Linked DNA regions of Hyalangium gracile. The protein of the gene in region 1 interacts with the protein of each later gene in a pairwise test. Links are inferred from orthologs where the notes say so. Each region holds a gene or a part of one and is shown on either strand. Other genes may lie near its edges.

Region 1 (7,376 bases):
CTCCCTCGCAGCCAGCGGCGACGAGGGCGATGCTCAGGGTGGCGGCGCGCAGGGTGCGCAGTGGAGTCCAGCGGGTGGGGTTCAGCTTTCTCATGGCACGGCTCCGGGGAGATTGGGGGCAGCGAAACGAGTGGCGACAGCGGGCCACTGAGTAGCGCTGGAGCCGTCCGCCGAGCCATGCCCGGGAGAATCAATGTTTTGTCCGTTCGTCTCACGTGTCCCGCTCGCGCATCAGTGCGCCGACGGCGCGCTGCTCGGGGTCGTCGCTGCGCTCGAGGCGCTCCATGACGGCGCGGCGATCCTCGGGCGTGCGGTTCTGGTTGAGCTTGAACTTGCCCTCCACGCGCGAGACGGAGATCTCGAAGGCGACGGTGCCGGGGAGGATGCGCGGCACGTACTCGCCCGCGCGCTCGACGGACCACGGCTGCTCGAAGCCGGACTCGTAGGTGGTGACGAGCTCGCGGATGACGCGCATCCACTCGTCCTGCTCGGTGATGATGCGGGGCCGGCCGTAGACGTGGACGGCGGCATAGTTCCACGTGGGGACGTTGGGCTCGGTGAGGTACCAGGACGGGGACACGTAGGTGTGCGGCCCCTGGAACATGACGAGCACGTCCGTGTCCGGGGAGAGCGCGCGCCACTGCGGGTTGGCGCGGGCCATGTGGGCCAGCAGCCGGACCTGGGAGCCCTCGGGGCCGGGCTCGACGAGGAACGGCAGGTGGGAGGCGAACGGGGCGCCCTGCTCCACCGTGACGAGGGTGGCGAAGCTGTAGCGCCTCATGAAGGCGAGGAGGCGCTCGGGATCCTGCTCCTGGAAGTGACGCGGGAGGTACATGGAGCACGGACGTGCCCCAAGCCTCCCGCGCCGTCAACCCGGCTGGTGCTCGGGATCAGTCTCAGGGCTCACTGTGCGGAAACGTCGGGACTTTTTGAGGCGCAAAACCCCCGACGTTTCCGAACAGTGTCGGCCGGGACCGCTCCGCCGAGTGTCGGTCGCTGCCCAGCCGCGTCTTCCACCCGTGCAGTGTCGCCAGGAGATCGCCATACTCCGGGCAATGGGGTTCACCGAATACCTCGAACAGGTGCGGACCGAGACAGAGGGCGATGCCTTCTTCCGCCTGCTCAAGTCGCACCTGGCCTCCGGGCACCGCGTGCAGAAGGTATCCTTCGTTCCCGCCGAGGGCAGCCAGCCTCCCCGGTACCGGTTCCTGCTGGCCAGGCTCGGGACGCTGACGACGGTGGACGTGCCTGCGGGCCAGGAAGCCGTCGAGCACTTCCTCGCCCAGACGAAGCAGCAGCTCGCCTCCCGCGACGACGAAGTGCGGCGCTGCCACCTGCGCCTCCATCGAGCTGTCGAGGAGCTATCCCGGGTTCTGGGCAGAGAGACCGCGAGAGACGCGGCACTGAGCGTGTCACGGGAGGTCGGCGGGCCTGAGTCGGCGCGGTTCGCCGCATCGGCGACACGGGGCAGTTCGAGCAGTGCAACACGGCTGGCGACGGAGCAACTGCGGCGAGCCTTCGATGCGAACGTCCGAGACCTCTACGTCGAGCGTGGCTACCCCCTCGCGGAGGCAGGAAGCATCGCAGACGAAGCCCTCGCACGGCTCATCGAAGCTGGCTGAAAAAGTCAGCGAAGCTCGGGCTCACCTCGGCGAGTGCATTCACATCGAGTGACTCGGCGATGGGAAGGGCAGCGCTCCGCATGGTGTCTCGATCCGGGTGCTCCATCCCGTAGAGCAGGCGCTTGAGCTTCGCTCGTCCAGGCTGATCGCGCCCCAGCGTCTCGCTCTCTCCCTTGAAGTCATGCCCACGCGCGAGGAGCAGCCACGTCTCGAGCGTCTGAACTGGGACCGCAAACAGGTAGCGCAGTGCCGGCAAGCCCTGACGCGGCCAGGAGAGCGGCTCATGGATCCTAGCCGCAGTGCGCAATTCACAAAGCCGGCAGCCCTTGGCCGCATCGTTGTGGGTCACCGAGTGCGTAGGTGCAGCGCCATCATTGTCGATGGCGAAGAGAGCCCCATCGAGCCCTTTATGGTACGCGTCCTTGGCGATGATGGGAGCCAGGCGGAGCGCGTTGGTCCACCCTCCGCGTGCGAACCGATACTGCGTCTCGCTCGGAACCACCTCCGTACCGAGAGCTTTCGAGACCAGGACTCGAAACACTTCCTCGTCGGTATCATCCTCGACGCAGAAGGCGAGCTTCATCGGCCCGGCACGCCCCCTAGGACCCCCGAGTACCAGAGTTCTCCCAGGGGAGCCCCCTTGAGCTGCTCGGCCCAGTCCGGGCGGTCCGAGAGATGGGTGACGTGGGTACCTTTCTCGTCACGGTCGAAGATGAGAACGCTTTCGGGTGTATCCCGGAATTCGTCAAGCAGTGTTGGAGAGTGCGTCGTTAGCACTACCTGGACGCCAGACTTTGTCAGCCGGAGCAGGTGATCGACGAGATCGCGTAGCCTGCGTGGATGGATCCCTCTTTCTGGCTCTTCGATGGCCAGAATGCAGGGTGTGCTGGCCCTCAATTGCGCGGCAACCGCCACGCCAATAAAGAGAAGGAGCCCGTCCGACACGTCCTCCGCTCCATAGACCCTACCGTCTTTTTCCTCGACCCCCAGGACCTTGGTCCCTGGCTCTGGGCCTGGTCGAGTCACAATCCGCTTCACTTCGTGGGCAGCGCGTTGGACGGTTTCATCAATTGCGTCTCTCAGCGATGGATGCTCACCGGCGAGCCTGTCGAGTACAGCCGCCGCATCCTTCCCGTCGGTTCCCAACTTCGCGTCTTGCCGCACAATGGCTGGAGCTCGGAGTGCCGCCACGGAGAGATCGTGAACGGTCGTGGCCTCCAAGAATTTTCGCAGGTGCTCCATCCATGTCTGCTCATGCCGCAAATCCAGTCGATCCCATTGCATCTGGCCATATCTGAATTGCGGTTTGGCGAGCCATTCTCCTGCTTTGCGCCCATCAGGCGTCAGTTGAAAGCCGTAGATGCGCTCCTCCTCCATAGGTCGCCGGGTACGGAGGACGACTCTCACTGGGTCTGCCGCGTCCCGTGCGAGGACAGACTGCATCCCTCCCAGTGCAGATGTCGCAGCAAGATAATCGAGATGGCGCTCCCCCTCGCTCAGCAGCTTGAGCACCGCGAGCGCGTTGGACTTGCCGCTGTTGTTCGCACCCACCATCACGGTGATGCCCGGCGCGAGCGGAATCTTCACGTCTCGGAGGGTCTTGAAGTTCTTGACCTCGATCTCGGTAATCAAGCTTCACCCCTCCTCTCACCCCTCTCCCAGCGGGAGAGGGGCGCCTGACTCCCGGCTCAGATGTCCAGGTTCTGCACGTCCAGCGCGTTGCGCTCGATGAACTCGCGCCGCGGCTCCACCGCCTCGCCCATCAGCAGCGAGAAGATTTCGTCGCTCTCCACCGCGTCCTTGAGCTGCACCTGCAAGAGCGTGCGCGTGGCCGGGTTCATCGTCGTGTCCCAGAGCTGCTCCGGGTTCATCTCGCCCAGACCCTTGTAGCGCTGCAGCCCCAGCCCCTTCTGCGCGTCCTTGCGCACCGCCGCCAGCACCTCCTGCACCGAGTACGCCGTCACCTCGCCGCCCTCCAGCTTCACCGTGTACGGCGGCCGGCCCAGCGACGCGAACGCCTCGCGCAGCCCCACCAGCTCCAGGTACTCCGGAGACGACAGGAACGCGTAGTCCAGCACCGTCTCGCGCATGCTCCCGTTGATCTCCGTGTGGAACACCAGCTTCTTCGTGTGGTGCTCCGGATCATCCCGGCGCTCGTGCTTCACCCGCCCCAGCACGTCCGGCATCCGCGTCCGGAAGTAGCTGTACATCCGCTCCACTTCCGCCTCGATTGCCTTCTCGTCCGACAGCGTCTCCGCCGTCACCCGCGCCGCCTGCACCAGCGCGTCCACCACCCGCGCATCCCGGCGCTTGGCCTGCTTCTCCAACTTCTCCTCGTAGGTGATGACCTTCTCGAGCATCGCCTTCAGCTCGTTGCCGCCCAGCTCCCCAGCCGGCGTCACCACCCGCGAGTGCTCCGAGGCGCTGCGCAGCAGGTACTCGTTCAGCGCGCGCTCGTCCTTGACGTACATGTCCTTCTTGTTGCGCGTCACTTTGTAGAGCGGCGGCTGCGCGATGTAGAGGTACCCACGCTCCAAGAGCTCGCGCATCTGCCGGTAGAAGAACGTCAGGAGCAGCGTGCGGATGTGGCTGCCGTCCACGTCGGCGTCCGTCATCAGGATGATGCGGTGGTAGCGCGCCTTGTTCGGATCGTAGTCCTCCGCCCCAATCCCCGTGCCCAGCGCGGTGATGAGCGTGACGATCTCCGCGCTCGTCAGCATCTTCTCGAAGCGCGCCTTCTCCACGTTCAGGATCTTGCCGCGCAGCGGGAGGATGGCCTGGTTGCGCCGGTCCCGCCCCTGCTTCGCCGAGCCACCTGCGGAGTCACCCTCGACGATGTAGAGCTCGCTCTCGCTCGGGTCCCGGCTCTGGCAGTCGGCCAGCTTGCCCGGCAGCGAGCCGCCATCCAGCACGCCCTTGCGCCGCACCGTCTCGCGCGCCTTGCGCGCCGCGATGCGCGCCCGGCACGCGTCGCCAATCTTCGCCACCACCTTCTTGCCGTTGACGGGGTTCTCTTCCAGGTACGTGGCGAGCTGGTCGTTCACCATCTGCTCGACCAGACCCTTGATTTCGCTGTTGCCCAGCTTCGTCTTCGTCTGCCCCTCGAACTGGGGGTTGGGCAGCTTCACGGAGATGACGGCCGCCAGGCCCTCGCGCGCGTCCTCGCCGGTGGGCGTCTCCTTCAGGTCCTTCCACAGCCCGCTCTTCTCCGCGTAGCTGTTGAGCGTGCGCGTCAGCGCCGCCTTGAAGCCGGACAGGTGGCTGCCACCCTCGTGCGTGTTGATGTTGTTGGCGAAGGTGTAGATGCGCTCGTCGTAGCCATCGTTCCACTGCATGGCCAGCTCCAGCGACACCCCCTCCTTCTCCGCGCGGAAGTAGATGGGCTTGTCGTGCAGCGCCTGCTTCGACTTGTTCAGGTACTCCACGAACGAGCCGATGCCGCCCTCGAACTTGAACTCGTGCTCCTTGTTGGAGCGCTCGTCCCGGATGGTGATGCGCAGGCCGGCGTTGAGGAACGCCAGCTCGCGCAGGCGCTGGCTCAGCGTCTCGAAGTCGAAGTCGCGGACCTCCATCACCTCGGGGTCCGGCTTGAACCACACCAGCGTGCCCCGCTTGTCCGTGGTGCCCACCTCCGACACCTTGCCCTGCGGCACGCCCCGGGCGTAGCTCTGCTCGTACACCTTGCCGTTGCGCTGGATGCGGACCTTCAGCCACTCGGACAGGAAGTTCACGCACGTGACGCCCACCCCGTGCAGGCCGCCGGACACTTTGTAGGCGCCGTTGCCGAACTTGCTGCCGGCGTGCAGCTCCGTCAGCACCACGTCCACCGTGTCCTTGTCCTGGAACTTCGGATCCGGGTGCGGCCCCACCGGAATGCCACGCCCGTTGTCCTGGACGCTCAGCGAGCCGTCCACGTGGATGACGACGTCGATGTCCGTGCAGTAGCCCGCCAGCGCCTCGTCCACGGAGTTGTCCACCACCTCGTACACGAGCTTGTGCAGCCCGTACGTCATGGTGTCGCCGATGTACATGCCCGGCCGCTTGCGGACCGCCTCGCGGCCCTCGAGCTTGGTGATGCTGTCGGTCCCATACTCCACGGGCGGCGGCGTCGGTGAGACACCGGTCGAGGGAGTCTTTTCCATGCTGGGTTTTCCTTCGAAATGCTGCCTGGGATCAGGGGTGTGTGCCTATCACCTCGGGCCCCCTCGGACAAGGAGGACGACCAGACGCAAGGCAGCGGAAATATTCAGAAAAGTCGTTCGGTTGCCTGCTCGCCGTTTCAGGGCCGGAGAGGGTGTCTTCCCCACGCCGTTCAGGCGTCGTGTCGAGGGGGTGGAAGCCGCTCCTCCAGCGCGGAAATCAGCTCTTCGAAAACAGCCTTGCGGGCAAAGAGATGCCGGGGAATCAGCACCCGGCCCTGCTCGTGGAAGAAGAGCCCCAGCACGTCCCCCTTGCGGCCGAGCCGGCGCAGCGAGCCGATCTGCGCCCACGTCAGCTCCATGGGCGGGGCGTTGCTGAAGGGCCGGGCCACGCGCACCCCCATGGCACTCAGGGTGACGCCCCACTCGGGCCGGGGGCGCAGCCGGTGGAAGGCGTAGAGGAAGACGAGCATCAGCCCCGCGGTGATGCCGGCCCGGGCCTCGGCGAAGGGCTCGGTGTCCTGGCGGGCCGCCGCCAGCGCCCAGGCGGTGAGCACCGCGAGCGCGCACGCCCCCACCACGAGGGCCAGCCGGGTGGGGCGGGGATTGAAGGCGAAGAAGCGCGAGTCCATAGGGTGAGTTTCTTCAACCTAACCGTCCTGCCACCCCTCGCGAGGACTTTCCACGAGAGGGTTGTTCTCCAAGAGGCGGAGTCGTCCTACCCTGCTGGTCGTGACGGACGCCGAGCTCTCCGCGCGCCTGCGCGCCAACATCGTGGCCTACAAGAAGTTCCAGGCGGCCCAGGGGGGCCTGCTCCATCTGGGACTGCCCGGGCTCTGGGCCTTCGCCCAGCCCAGCCACCCCGAGACGCTCTCCCAGCAGCAGGCCTTCTTCGAGAGCCTCGAGGCCCTGGAGGCAGGGCTGCCCCGGCTCGAGGACTTCTACCGCGCCCACGGCATCCGGCTCTGGCGGGTGCCGCTGCCCCCGGGGACGACGGCCGCCGAGCAGCTCCTGGCCCGCGCCGGCTACCGGAAGGAGGACGGCGGCACCTTCGCCATGGGCCTGGGCTTCGAGGACGGGCCGCTCACGCCCCCCAGCATCCCGCTCGAGGAGCTCACCTCCCAGGAGGAGCTCATCCCCCTCAACGCGGCGGCCTTCGGCCCCAGCACCTCCATCCACCTCGAGCCGTGGCACGCCCGGCACTTCCCGGAGCTGCACATCCGAGGCATCCGCGAGGGCGGCCAGCTCATCACCGGCGGGCTGACGCATGACGCGGGAGACACCGCCGGCGTCTTCCTGGTGGCCACCTCCCACACCGCGCGAGGCCGCGGGCTGGCCACCGAGGTGATGCGCGGGCTGCTGCTCGACGCGCAGCGGCGGGGCCGTGTCGCCGCCGTCCTCCAGTCCACCGAGCAGGGCTACGCCGTCTACCGCCGCCTGGGCATGAGGGACCTGGGCCTCTGGGTGGACTGGGTGCGCCGTTCGGGCTGAGCCCCGCTCAGGTGAGCGCATGCTGGCTGACGACCTCCAGCAGCGCCTCCAGGTCCACCGGCTTGCGGACCCACCCGCGCGCGCCCAGCTCCTGGAGGTTGGGGCTGGCGCTGGCCGAGAAGAC
Region 2 (7,589 bases), on another replicon or contig:
GCCCGGCACCCAGCCTCCGAAGAGGCGGCCATGCCCGTGCTGTCGAGGCTGTTGAAGCTCGCCCCGGTGGACGTGCGGTTCCGCCTGGCGCCCATGTCGCCGAAGGTGGTGGCGCGGTTGCCCATCGCGCGGGCGGCCGAGCTCCGCGCGGCGCTCCGGGCGGAGGGCTTCCTCGCGGTGAGCTGCCCGGTGGGGCCCCGAGCGGCGGCGGGCTGGGTGAGGGTGCGGCAGTTCGGGCTCGAGGAGCAGCACCTGAGCGTGGAGGGCATCCTGGGCGAGAGGCTGCGGGTGCGTTACCCGGAGCTGCGCCTGGTGATGAGGGGACGCCGGATCTCGACCCAGGAGGAGACCGAGCACGTGGTGGAGAGCCATCACCATGCGGGGATGGGCCACCACCGGGTGCACCGCGTGGTCGAGGTGAGACAGGAGCAGGTGGAGAACTTCGTCTGGGTGCTCGGCAAGGGGACGCGGCTGGCCTTCACGCAGTCCACGCACTTCAACGGACTGGGGGACGAGCTGGCCTCGTCGGTGTTCGAGAACCTCCAGCGCCTGGCGAACGCGCTCGCGCGGCGAGCGCCCCACGTCGCGAAGGACGAGCGGTTCCTGCAGATGCCGCGCTTCACCCTGCCGCTCGTGGATCAGGACCGGAGCCAGGAGCTGCTGGCCGAGCTGCTGTTCCAGGCCGTCGAGGAGGGGCTGTGGCCATGAGCGAGACGCGCGCCCTGAACGACAAGCTGAAGGAAGTCCGGGAGGAGCTCCGCCAGACACGCGAGCAGCTCGACCAGCAGCGCACGCAGCATGTCCGCGAGCAGCAGGCGCTGCGCAAGGCCATCGAGGAGACGCGGCGCGAGGCGGCCCGGCTGCGCGAGCGTCTCGAGAAGGTGGAGGCACGCAGGCGGGCGCAGGCTGACGGACGAGGCCATCCAGGAGGGGAGGGAGCCTGAGCCCTGCCCGTTTGATCGGCGCGCGGGGGGCGTCTGGCTTAGAGTAGGCCCATGGCGAAGACCGCACCCCGTAGCAAGGCCCCCGCGAAGAAGAAGCCCACGGCGAAGAAGCCCGCTCCTCGCGCCGCTGCCCCCAAGGCGTCCAAGCCCTCCAAGCCCGCCAGGCCCCCGGAGCCGCCCAAGGCCCCCGAGGTCACCATCCTGGAGCCCGAGCCCGTCGAGGCCGCTCCCACCCAGAAGGCGCTGCCCGCCGGCGAGCCCGTGGACAAGGGCCGCGCGCTGCCGTTCGAGATCGACCCCAAGCGCGTGGAGGAGAGCCTCAAGAAGCTCCAGGGCGAGATGGTCCACTGGGCCAACAAGGGCCGCTACACCAAGGTGCGCTTCAAGTTCCGCGGCAAGCAATTGCTGCCGGACCTGCCGCTGGCCGCCGTCGTCGCCGCCGAGGGCCTCAGCTTCTACTGGGGCGGCATCCTGCGCGTGCTCGTCGCCAACGTGGTGGGCAAGAGCGTGCTCCAGGTGGAGTTCATCAACGACTCCGAGAAGCGTGTCCAGGCCGGCAAGGAGGCGCTCCTGTCCGGTGACGTGGATCAGGCGCTCGCCCACTTCCGCGAGGCCCTCTCCATGGACCGCGACAACGCCGCCGCCCACCTCAACGTCGGCGTCGCCCTGAAGCTCAAGGGAGACCGCGAGGGAGCCCTCGCTTCTTTCGAAAAAGCCAGGGAAAAAGACCCGGAGGGACCCGTCGGAACCGAGGCCGAGCGGCTTGCCGCCCCCCTGCGTCCCAAGAGTGTTGCCTAGCCTCTCCCACACCTGCCGGGCAGGCCTGCCAACACCCCCCCGTTTCCCCTGTTGACGCAGGAAGATCCGAGGGTTACGAACGCTCCCACGCAGGGCGGATGCCTCCTCCGGGCGGGCCCGCCCCTACCTTCCAGAGCGCTCAAAACCCATGGCCGACGACACCACTGACAAGCCGGCAACGCCCCCCGCACCTCCGCCGAGCGGACCGAGCAGCGCGGGCGAGCTGATCCCCGTCAACATCGAAGACGAGATGCGTCGCTCGTATCTCGACTACTCCATGTCCGTCATCATCGGGCGCGCCCTGCCCGACGTGCGTGACGGCCTCAAGCCCGTGCACCGCCGCGTCCTCTACGCGATGCACGAGCTGGGCAACACCCACAACCGCGCGTACAAGAAGAGCGCCCGCGTGGTGGGCGACGTGATCGGCAAGTACCACCCGCACGGCGACAGCGCCGTGTACGACGCGATGGTGCGCCTGGCCCAGGAGTGGAGCCTGCGCTACCTGCTGGTGGACGGGCAGGGCAACTTCGGCAGCGTCGACGGCGACTCGCCCGCGGCCATGCGTTACACGGAAGTGCGCATGGACCGCCTGGCCGAGGAGCTGCTGGCGGACATCGACAAGGAGACGGTGGAGTTCGGGCCCAACTACGACGACTCGCTCACCGAGCCGCTCGTGATGCCCTCGAAGTTCCCCAACCTGCTGGTCAACGGCAGCAGCGGCATCGCGGTGGGCATGACGACGAACATCCCGCCCCACAACATGGGCGAGGTGATCGACGGCACGCTGCACCTCATCGACCACCCGGAGGCCACCGTCCAGGACCTGATGCAGTTCATCCCCGGTCCGGACTTCCCCACCGCCGGGATGATCACCGGCCGCGAGGGCATCCTCCGCGCCTACACCACCGGCCGCGGGCAGATCACCCTGCGCGGCAAGACGGAGATCGAGGAGAGCAAGAAGGGAGACCGTGAGGCCATCATCATCACGGAGATCCCCTACCAGGTGAACAAGGCGCGGCTCATCGAGAAGATCGCCGACTTGGTGCGCGAGAAGAAGCTGGAGGGCATCAGCGACATCCGCGACGAGAGCGACCGGCAGGGCATGCGCATCGTCATCGAGCTCAAGCGCGATGCCATCTCCGGGGTGGTGCTCAACAACCTGTACGCCACCACCCCGCTGGAGACGACGTTCGGCGCGGTGATGCTGGCCATCGACGGCGGGCAGCCGCGCACGCTCACCCTCAAGGAGCTGCTGGACCGCTTCATCGCCCACCGCCGCGACGTCGTCACCCGCCGCAGCCGCTACGAGCTGAAGAAGGCGCTGGCCCGCCTGCACATCGTCGAGGGCTTGCTGGTCGCGCAGGACCTCATCGACCTGGTGGTGAGCCTCATCCGCGCCTCCAAGGATCCGGACGAGGCGCGCTGGGGCCTGATGCACATCCTGTCCCCGGCGCTGTACGAGAACGCGAACTTCCGCAACCTGCCGCGCATCGACTACGCGCAGGCCAGGGCGCAGATGGAGCTGCTGGTCAGCCGCGCGCGCGCCGAGGAGCCCAGCTACGCGGGCCTGGAGCACAAGTACGAGGGCGCGGGCTTCAGCGAGGACCAGGCGCAGAACATCCTCGAGATGCGCCTGCAGCGCCTCACCGGCCTGCAGCGCGAGGAGCTCTTCAAGGAGCTGCTCGCCCTCATCCGGGACATCGCCCGGCTGCGGGACATCCTCGCCAACGAGCGCAGCCTGCTCCACGTCATCAAGACGGAGCTGCAGGACATCCGCGCGCGCTACAGCGACAAGCGCCGCACGGAGATCACCGGCGAGGTGTCCGAGATCACCAGCGAGGACCTCATCGCCGAGGAGGACATGGTCGTCACCCTGTCCCACACCGGCTACGTGAAGCGCTCGCCGCTGAGCGAGTACCGGGCCCAGAAGCGCGGCGGCCGAGGCAAGACGGGCGCGACGACGAAGGAAGACGATTTCGTCACCGACCTGTTCGTGGCGAGCACGCACGCGTACCTGATGCCCATCACCACCAAGGGCAAGCTGTACTCGCTCAAGGTGCACCAGATTCCGCAGGCCAGCCGCACCTCGCGCGGCAAGGCCATCGTCAACCTGGTGCAGTTCGGCGAGGGCGAGAAGCTGGCCCAGGTGCTGGTGACGCGGGACTTCCCGGAGAACCGCTACGTCTTCTTCGTCACCAAGCGCGGCGTGGTGAAGCGCACGGACCTGAGCTCGTTCGCCAACGTGCGCGCCAGCGGCCTCATCGCGCTGGGCATCGACGAGGGGGACGAGCTGGTGGCGGTGAAGATCACCGACGGCAGCAAGGACGTGCTGCTGTCCACCGCGCAGGGCATGAGCATCCGCTTCACGGAGGAGGATGTCCGCTCCATGGGCCGCCAGGCCTACGGCGTGAAGGGCATTACGTTGGAGGATGGCGACGAGGTGGTGGGCGCCGACGTGGTGGAGAAGGGCACCACCATCCTCACCGTGACGGAGAACGGCTACGGCAAGCGCACCGAGGAGTCCGAGTACCGGGTCCAGGGCCGCGGCGGCAAGGGCATCATCGACATCAAGACCACCGAGCGCAACGGCAAGGTGGTGGGCCTGGTGCAGGTGAAGGACGGGGACGAGGTGATGCTCGTCACCAACGGCGGAATGCTCATCCGCATGAAGGCCAAGGAGATCTCCGTCATCGGCCGCAACACGCAGGGCGTGCGGCTGATCGCGCTGGAGAACGGCACGGAGAAGGTGACGGGCATCTCCAAGCTGCCGGAGTCCAACGAGTCCGAGGATGCCGACACGAGCGCCGCCTCGAGCGATGCGCCGGTCACCGAGGACGCCGAGTCCTCGTCCGAAGCCGCGCCTTCCGACACCGAGAGCACCGACGCCCCGGAAGGCTCCGAGCCGGGTGACGGCACTCCCGAGGAGAGCTGAGCCTGCACGCCTCCGCCCCTCTGCCTCGCGCGGAGGGGCGTGAGCCCAGGTGCCGGGCTGCCGAGGACTGCGACACCGTGGGGCAGGATGCTACCTGTCTCTCGAGCGGGTAGGACGGGACCCATGCGTCGGCGGTCTCGCCGAGGGCAGCGCATTCGAGCGACATCGTGTGGCCGTGCATACCCTGGCGCGGTTACGTGAGGTTCAATGCGTGTGCGGGAGGTCGGTGAGGCACCCATGGGACAGTCCAGCCGCCAGGGGATGGGGTCGGGGCAGGGGCCAGGGGATGACGCGCTGGTCGTCCAGTTGGAGGTCGCCGAGGCGCGGCTCCGCATCGTCCTGGGGCTCACGGACGGCGTCGTCTTCGAGTTCGACGCGGAGGGCCGCTACGTCGGCATCTGGACGCAGTCGGATCTGCTGCTGACGCTGCCTCGGGAGCAGGCCCTGGGGCGCACGCTCATGGAGGTGCACGGTCCCCAGGTGGGAGCGTTCTTCATGGAGCGGCTCCGGCAGACGCTGGAGACGGGCCAGCCGCTGCGCTTCGAGTACAGCCTGGAGGTGGCGGGCGGGCACCGCTGGTTCAGCGCGGAGTCCATGCGGGTGCCTCACCGCACCACGGTGGCCTTCCTGGTGCGGGACATCACCCAGCACAAGGCGATGGAGCAGCGGCTGATCCAGGCCGACCGGCTGGCGGCGCTGGGCACGCTGGCGGCGGGGGTGGCGCACGAGGTGAACAACCCCCTGAGCTACGTCTCGTCGAACCTGAACTTCATCTCGGAGAACCTGACGGCGGTGAAGCGGGCCATGAGCGGCGTGGATGGGCCGCTCGATGTGACGTTCGTGGAGCGGCTGCTGGGAGAGTGCGCCGAGGCGCTCGCGGAGGCGCGAGAGGGCACCACCCGCATCCGCCACGTGGTGGGCGACCTGAAGACGTTCGCGCAGGTGGAGACGGAGGAGGGGCTCGCGGACGTGAAGCGGGCGCTCGAGTCGTCCCTCAGCCTGGTCACTCCGGAGCTGCGGCACCGGGCCCGGATCAACCGGCACCTGGAGGATGTGCCTCCCGTGCGGGGCAACGAGTCCCGGCTGGGACAGGTGTTCCTCAACCTGCTGATCAACGCGGCGCAGGCCATCGACTCGGGCGCTCCGGAGCGGAACCAGGTGGACGTGCACCTGCGCGGCGAGGGCCGGTGGGTGGTGATCGAGATTCAGGACACCGGGCATGGCATCCCGCCGGATCTCCTGAAGCTCATCTTCGATCCGTTCTTCTCGACCCGGCCGGTGGGGATTGGCACCGGGCTGGGGCTCTCCATCTGCCACGGCATCGTCACCGCGCTGGGCGGGGAGATCTCGGTGGAGAGCACCGTGGGGCGAGGGACGTGCTTCCGCGTGCGGCTGCCGGTGGGCGACGAGGACGCGGTGTCGGCTGGCACCGCGCCGATGTAGGCGCCCGAGCGGGCCTCAACGCCCTGCCTTCCGGAGGGTGGAGGCGGCCTGGGCGAGGGCCTCGTCGAGCTCGGCACCTTCTGCTCCGCGCCAGCGCTGCTCGGACTGAGCGTAGAGCCGGGTCATCCGTCGGCGCGCGGTCGAGGCGAGCGCGGCCAGCTCCGAGCCCGCGCGGCGCTTCCTGGAGGCGTGAGCGCTCTCGGGCACGTCGGACATCGTCTCGAGCATCACGTGGAGATCGTGCAGCTCGCCGAAGGCATCCTGGAGTTCCTTGAGGCGCTGGATGGTGTCGTGCACGCCGTCCAGCTTGCCGAAGGGCTCCAGCAGGTAGCGCACGCGCTTGGCGGTGATGCGGGAGGCATGCGCGCCCTCGACGTCGGCCATGCCTTCGATGCGGTCCAGGCGTTCTCGGAGGCGGTGGCCCTGGCGCACCACCCGCTTCGCGGTGTCCTTCCCGAAGGTGCGCCGACCGCTGGCCTTGGCGCGCTTCAGTTGCCGGCGCAGGCGCGCGGCGAGCCGGGGGAAGTCGCGGGCGAAGCGCTCGCGGATGTCGAGCAGCAGCTCCTCGTGGTGCTGGGTGAGGCGGGTGCGCAGGTGCGTGGCGGGGCTTGTCGTGGCGCGGCGGCTCCGAGAGTGCTCGGCGAGCCACTGCGCCTGGACCTCGGCGTCGCGGGCGGGGCCGGTGAGCTGGGTGAGCTCGCGCAGGGTCTCGAGGCTCTTGTCGGACACGGTGTCCGCGAAGAGCTTGCGGTAGGCGGCGAGGTACGTGCGCAGGTGGCGCAGGGCGACGCGGAGATCATGCAGCGCCTCCGGGTCATCGGGGCGAGGCAGGCGCTCGACGGCGGCTTCGGCCTCTTCCAGGTGCTGGAGCATGAGCTTCCGTGCCCCCTTCACGGCGGGCATGCGCGCGAGCTTCTTGGAGGCTGATGCCACGGGTCCTGAACCCCCTCCACACCGGTGAGGCGTGGTCGTTCGTCACCGAGCGTGAAATCTATGGAGGGGAACTGCAAGCCACCCAGGGGGCAGGGGCCACGGTGGGGTCATGGGGTGGACTGTCGGCCGCTCACCGAGGAGCCGAGCGCGTGGAGGCCGGGTGCAATGGATTGGGGCCCCCATCCGTAAGAGGGGGCATGAATGCTTCGGGTCTTCGTGGAATGGGGTCCCGGTTCTTCCGGTACCTGAGTGACGGTCGTGTCCCGCTGTGGAAGAAGCTCGCCGGGCTGCTGGCGGTGCTCTACTTCCTGTCTCCGGTGGATGCGCTGCCGGATTTCATTCCCGTGCTGGGCTGGCTGGACGATCTGGGCGTCCTGTCCGCCGCGGCCTGGTGGATGGCGCGGCAGGTCCAGCAGTACCGCCCGGAGGCCCGCTGGGACGGGGTGCCCCGGGACATGGACGGGCGCCCGCGCCTGCCTCCGCTGCACGACCCCATCTGAGTGTCGTGCGGGGCACCGCGCTGCCATGAGGGACGGCAG

Evidence for each region.
Region 2: the proteins of gyrB (region 1) and gyrA interact in binary tests that used the Escherichia coli proteins (3 or more experiments, as listed by UniProt). The link is inferred for Hyalangium gracile from one-to-one orthologs.

Annotation. Positions count from the first base shown.
Region 1 is NZ_JAHXBG010000001.1:385,201-392,576, forward strand. Bases 3,038-6,164 are described here. They hold gyrB (DNA topoisomerase (ATP-hydrolyzing) subunit B), read right to left. Parts: upstream 5,765-6,164; coding sequence 3,311-5,764; downstream 3,038-3,310. Other genes in these bases: KY572_RS01680 (AAA family ATPase), read right to left, coding at 3,038-3,254; KY572_RS01690 (hypothetical protein), read right to left, coding at 5,935-6,164. Outside these bases: KY572_RS01660 (MBL fold metallo-hydrolase), read right to left, coding at 1-94; KY572_RS01665 (FMN-binding negative transcriptional regulator), read right to left, coding at 212-835; KY572_RS01670 (hypothetical protein), read left to right, coding at 987-1,622; KY572_RS01675 (hypothetical protein), read right to left, coding at 1,606-2,205; more of KY572_RS01680, read right to left, coding at 2,202-3,037; more of KY572_RS01690, read right to left, coding at 6,165-6,393; KY572_RS01695 (GNAT family N-acetyltransferase), read left to right, coding at 6,455-7,252; KY572_RS01700 (response regulator), read right to left, coding at 7,260-7,376. UniProt on the Escherichia coli protein: DNA gyrase negatively supercoils closed circular double-stranded DNA in an ATP-dependent manner to maintain chromosomes in an underwound state.
Region 2 is NZ_JAHXBG010000027.1:31,344-38,932, reverse strand. What follows is about bases 1,535-4,874. They hold gyrA (DNA gyrase subunit A), read left to right. Parts: upstream 1,535-1,890; coding sequence 1,891-4,674; downstream 4,675-4,874. Other genes in these bases: KY572_RS37780 (tetratricopeptide repeat protein), read left to right, coding at 1,535-1,742. In the rest of the region: KY572_RS37790 (hypothetical protein), read left to right, coding at 1-708; KY572_RS37785 (periplakin), read left to right, coding at 705-944; more of KY572_RS37780, read left to right, coding at 996-1,534; KY572_RS37770 (sensor histidine kinase), read left to right, coding at 4,912-6,117; KY572_RS37765 (CHAD domain-containing protein), read right to left, coding at 6,133-7,050; KY572_RS37760 (YkvA family protein), read left to right, coding at 7,248-7,550. UniProt on the Escherichia coli protein: A type II topoisomerase that negatively supercoils closed circular double-stranded (ds) DNA in an ATP-dependent manner to maintain chromosomes in an underwound state.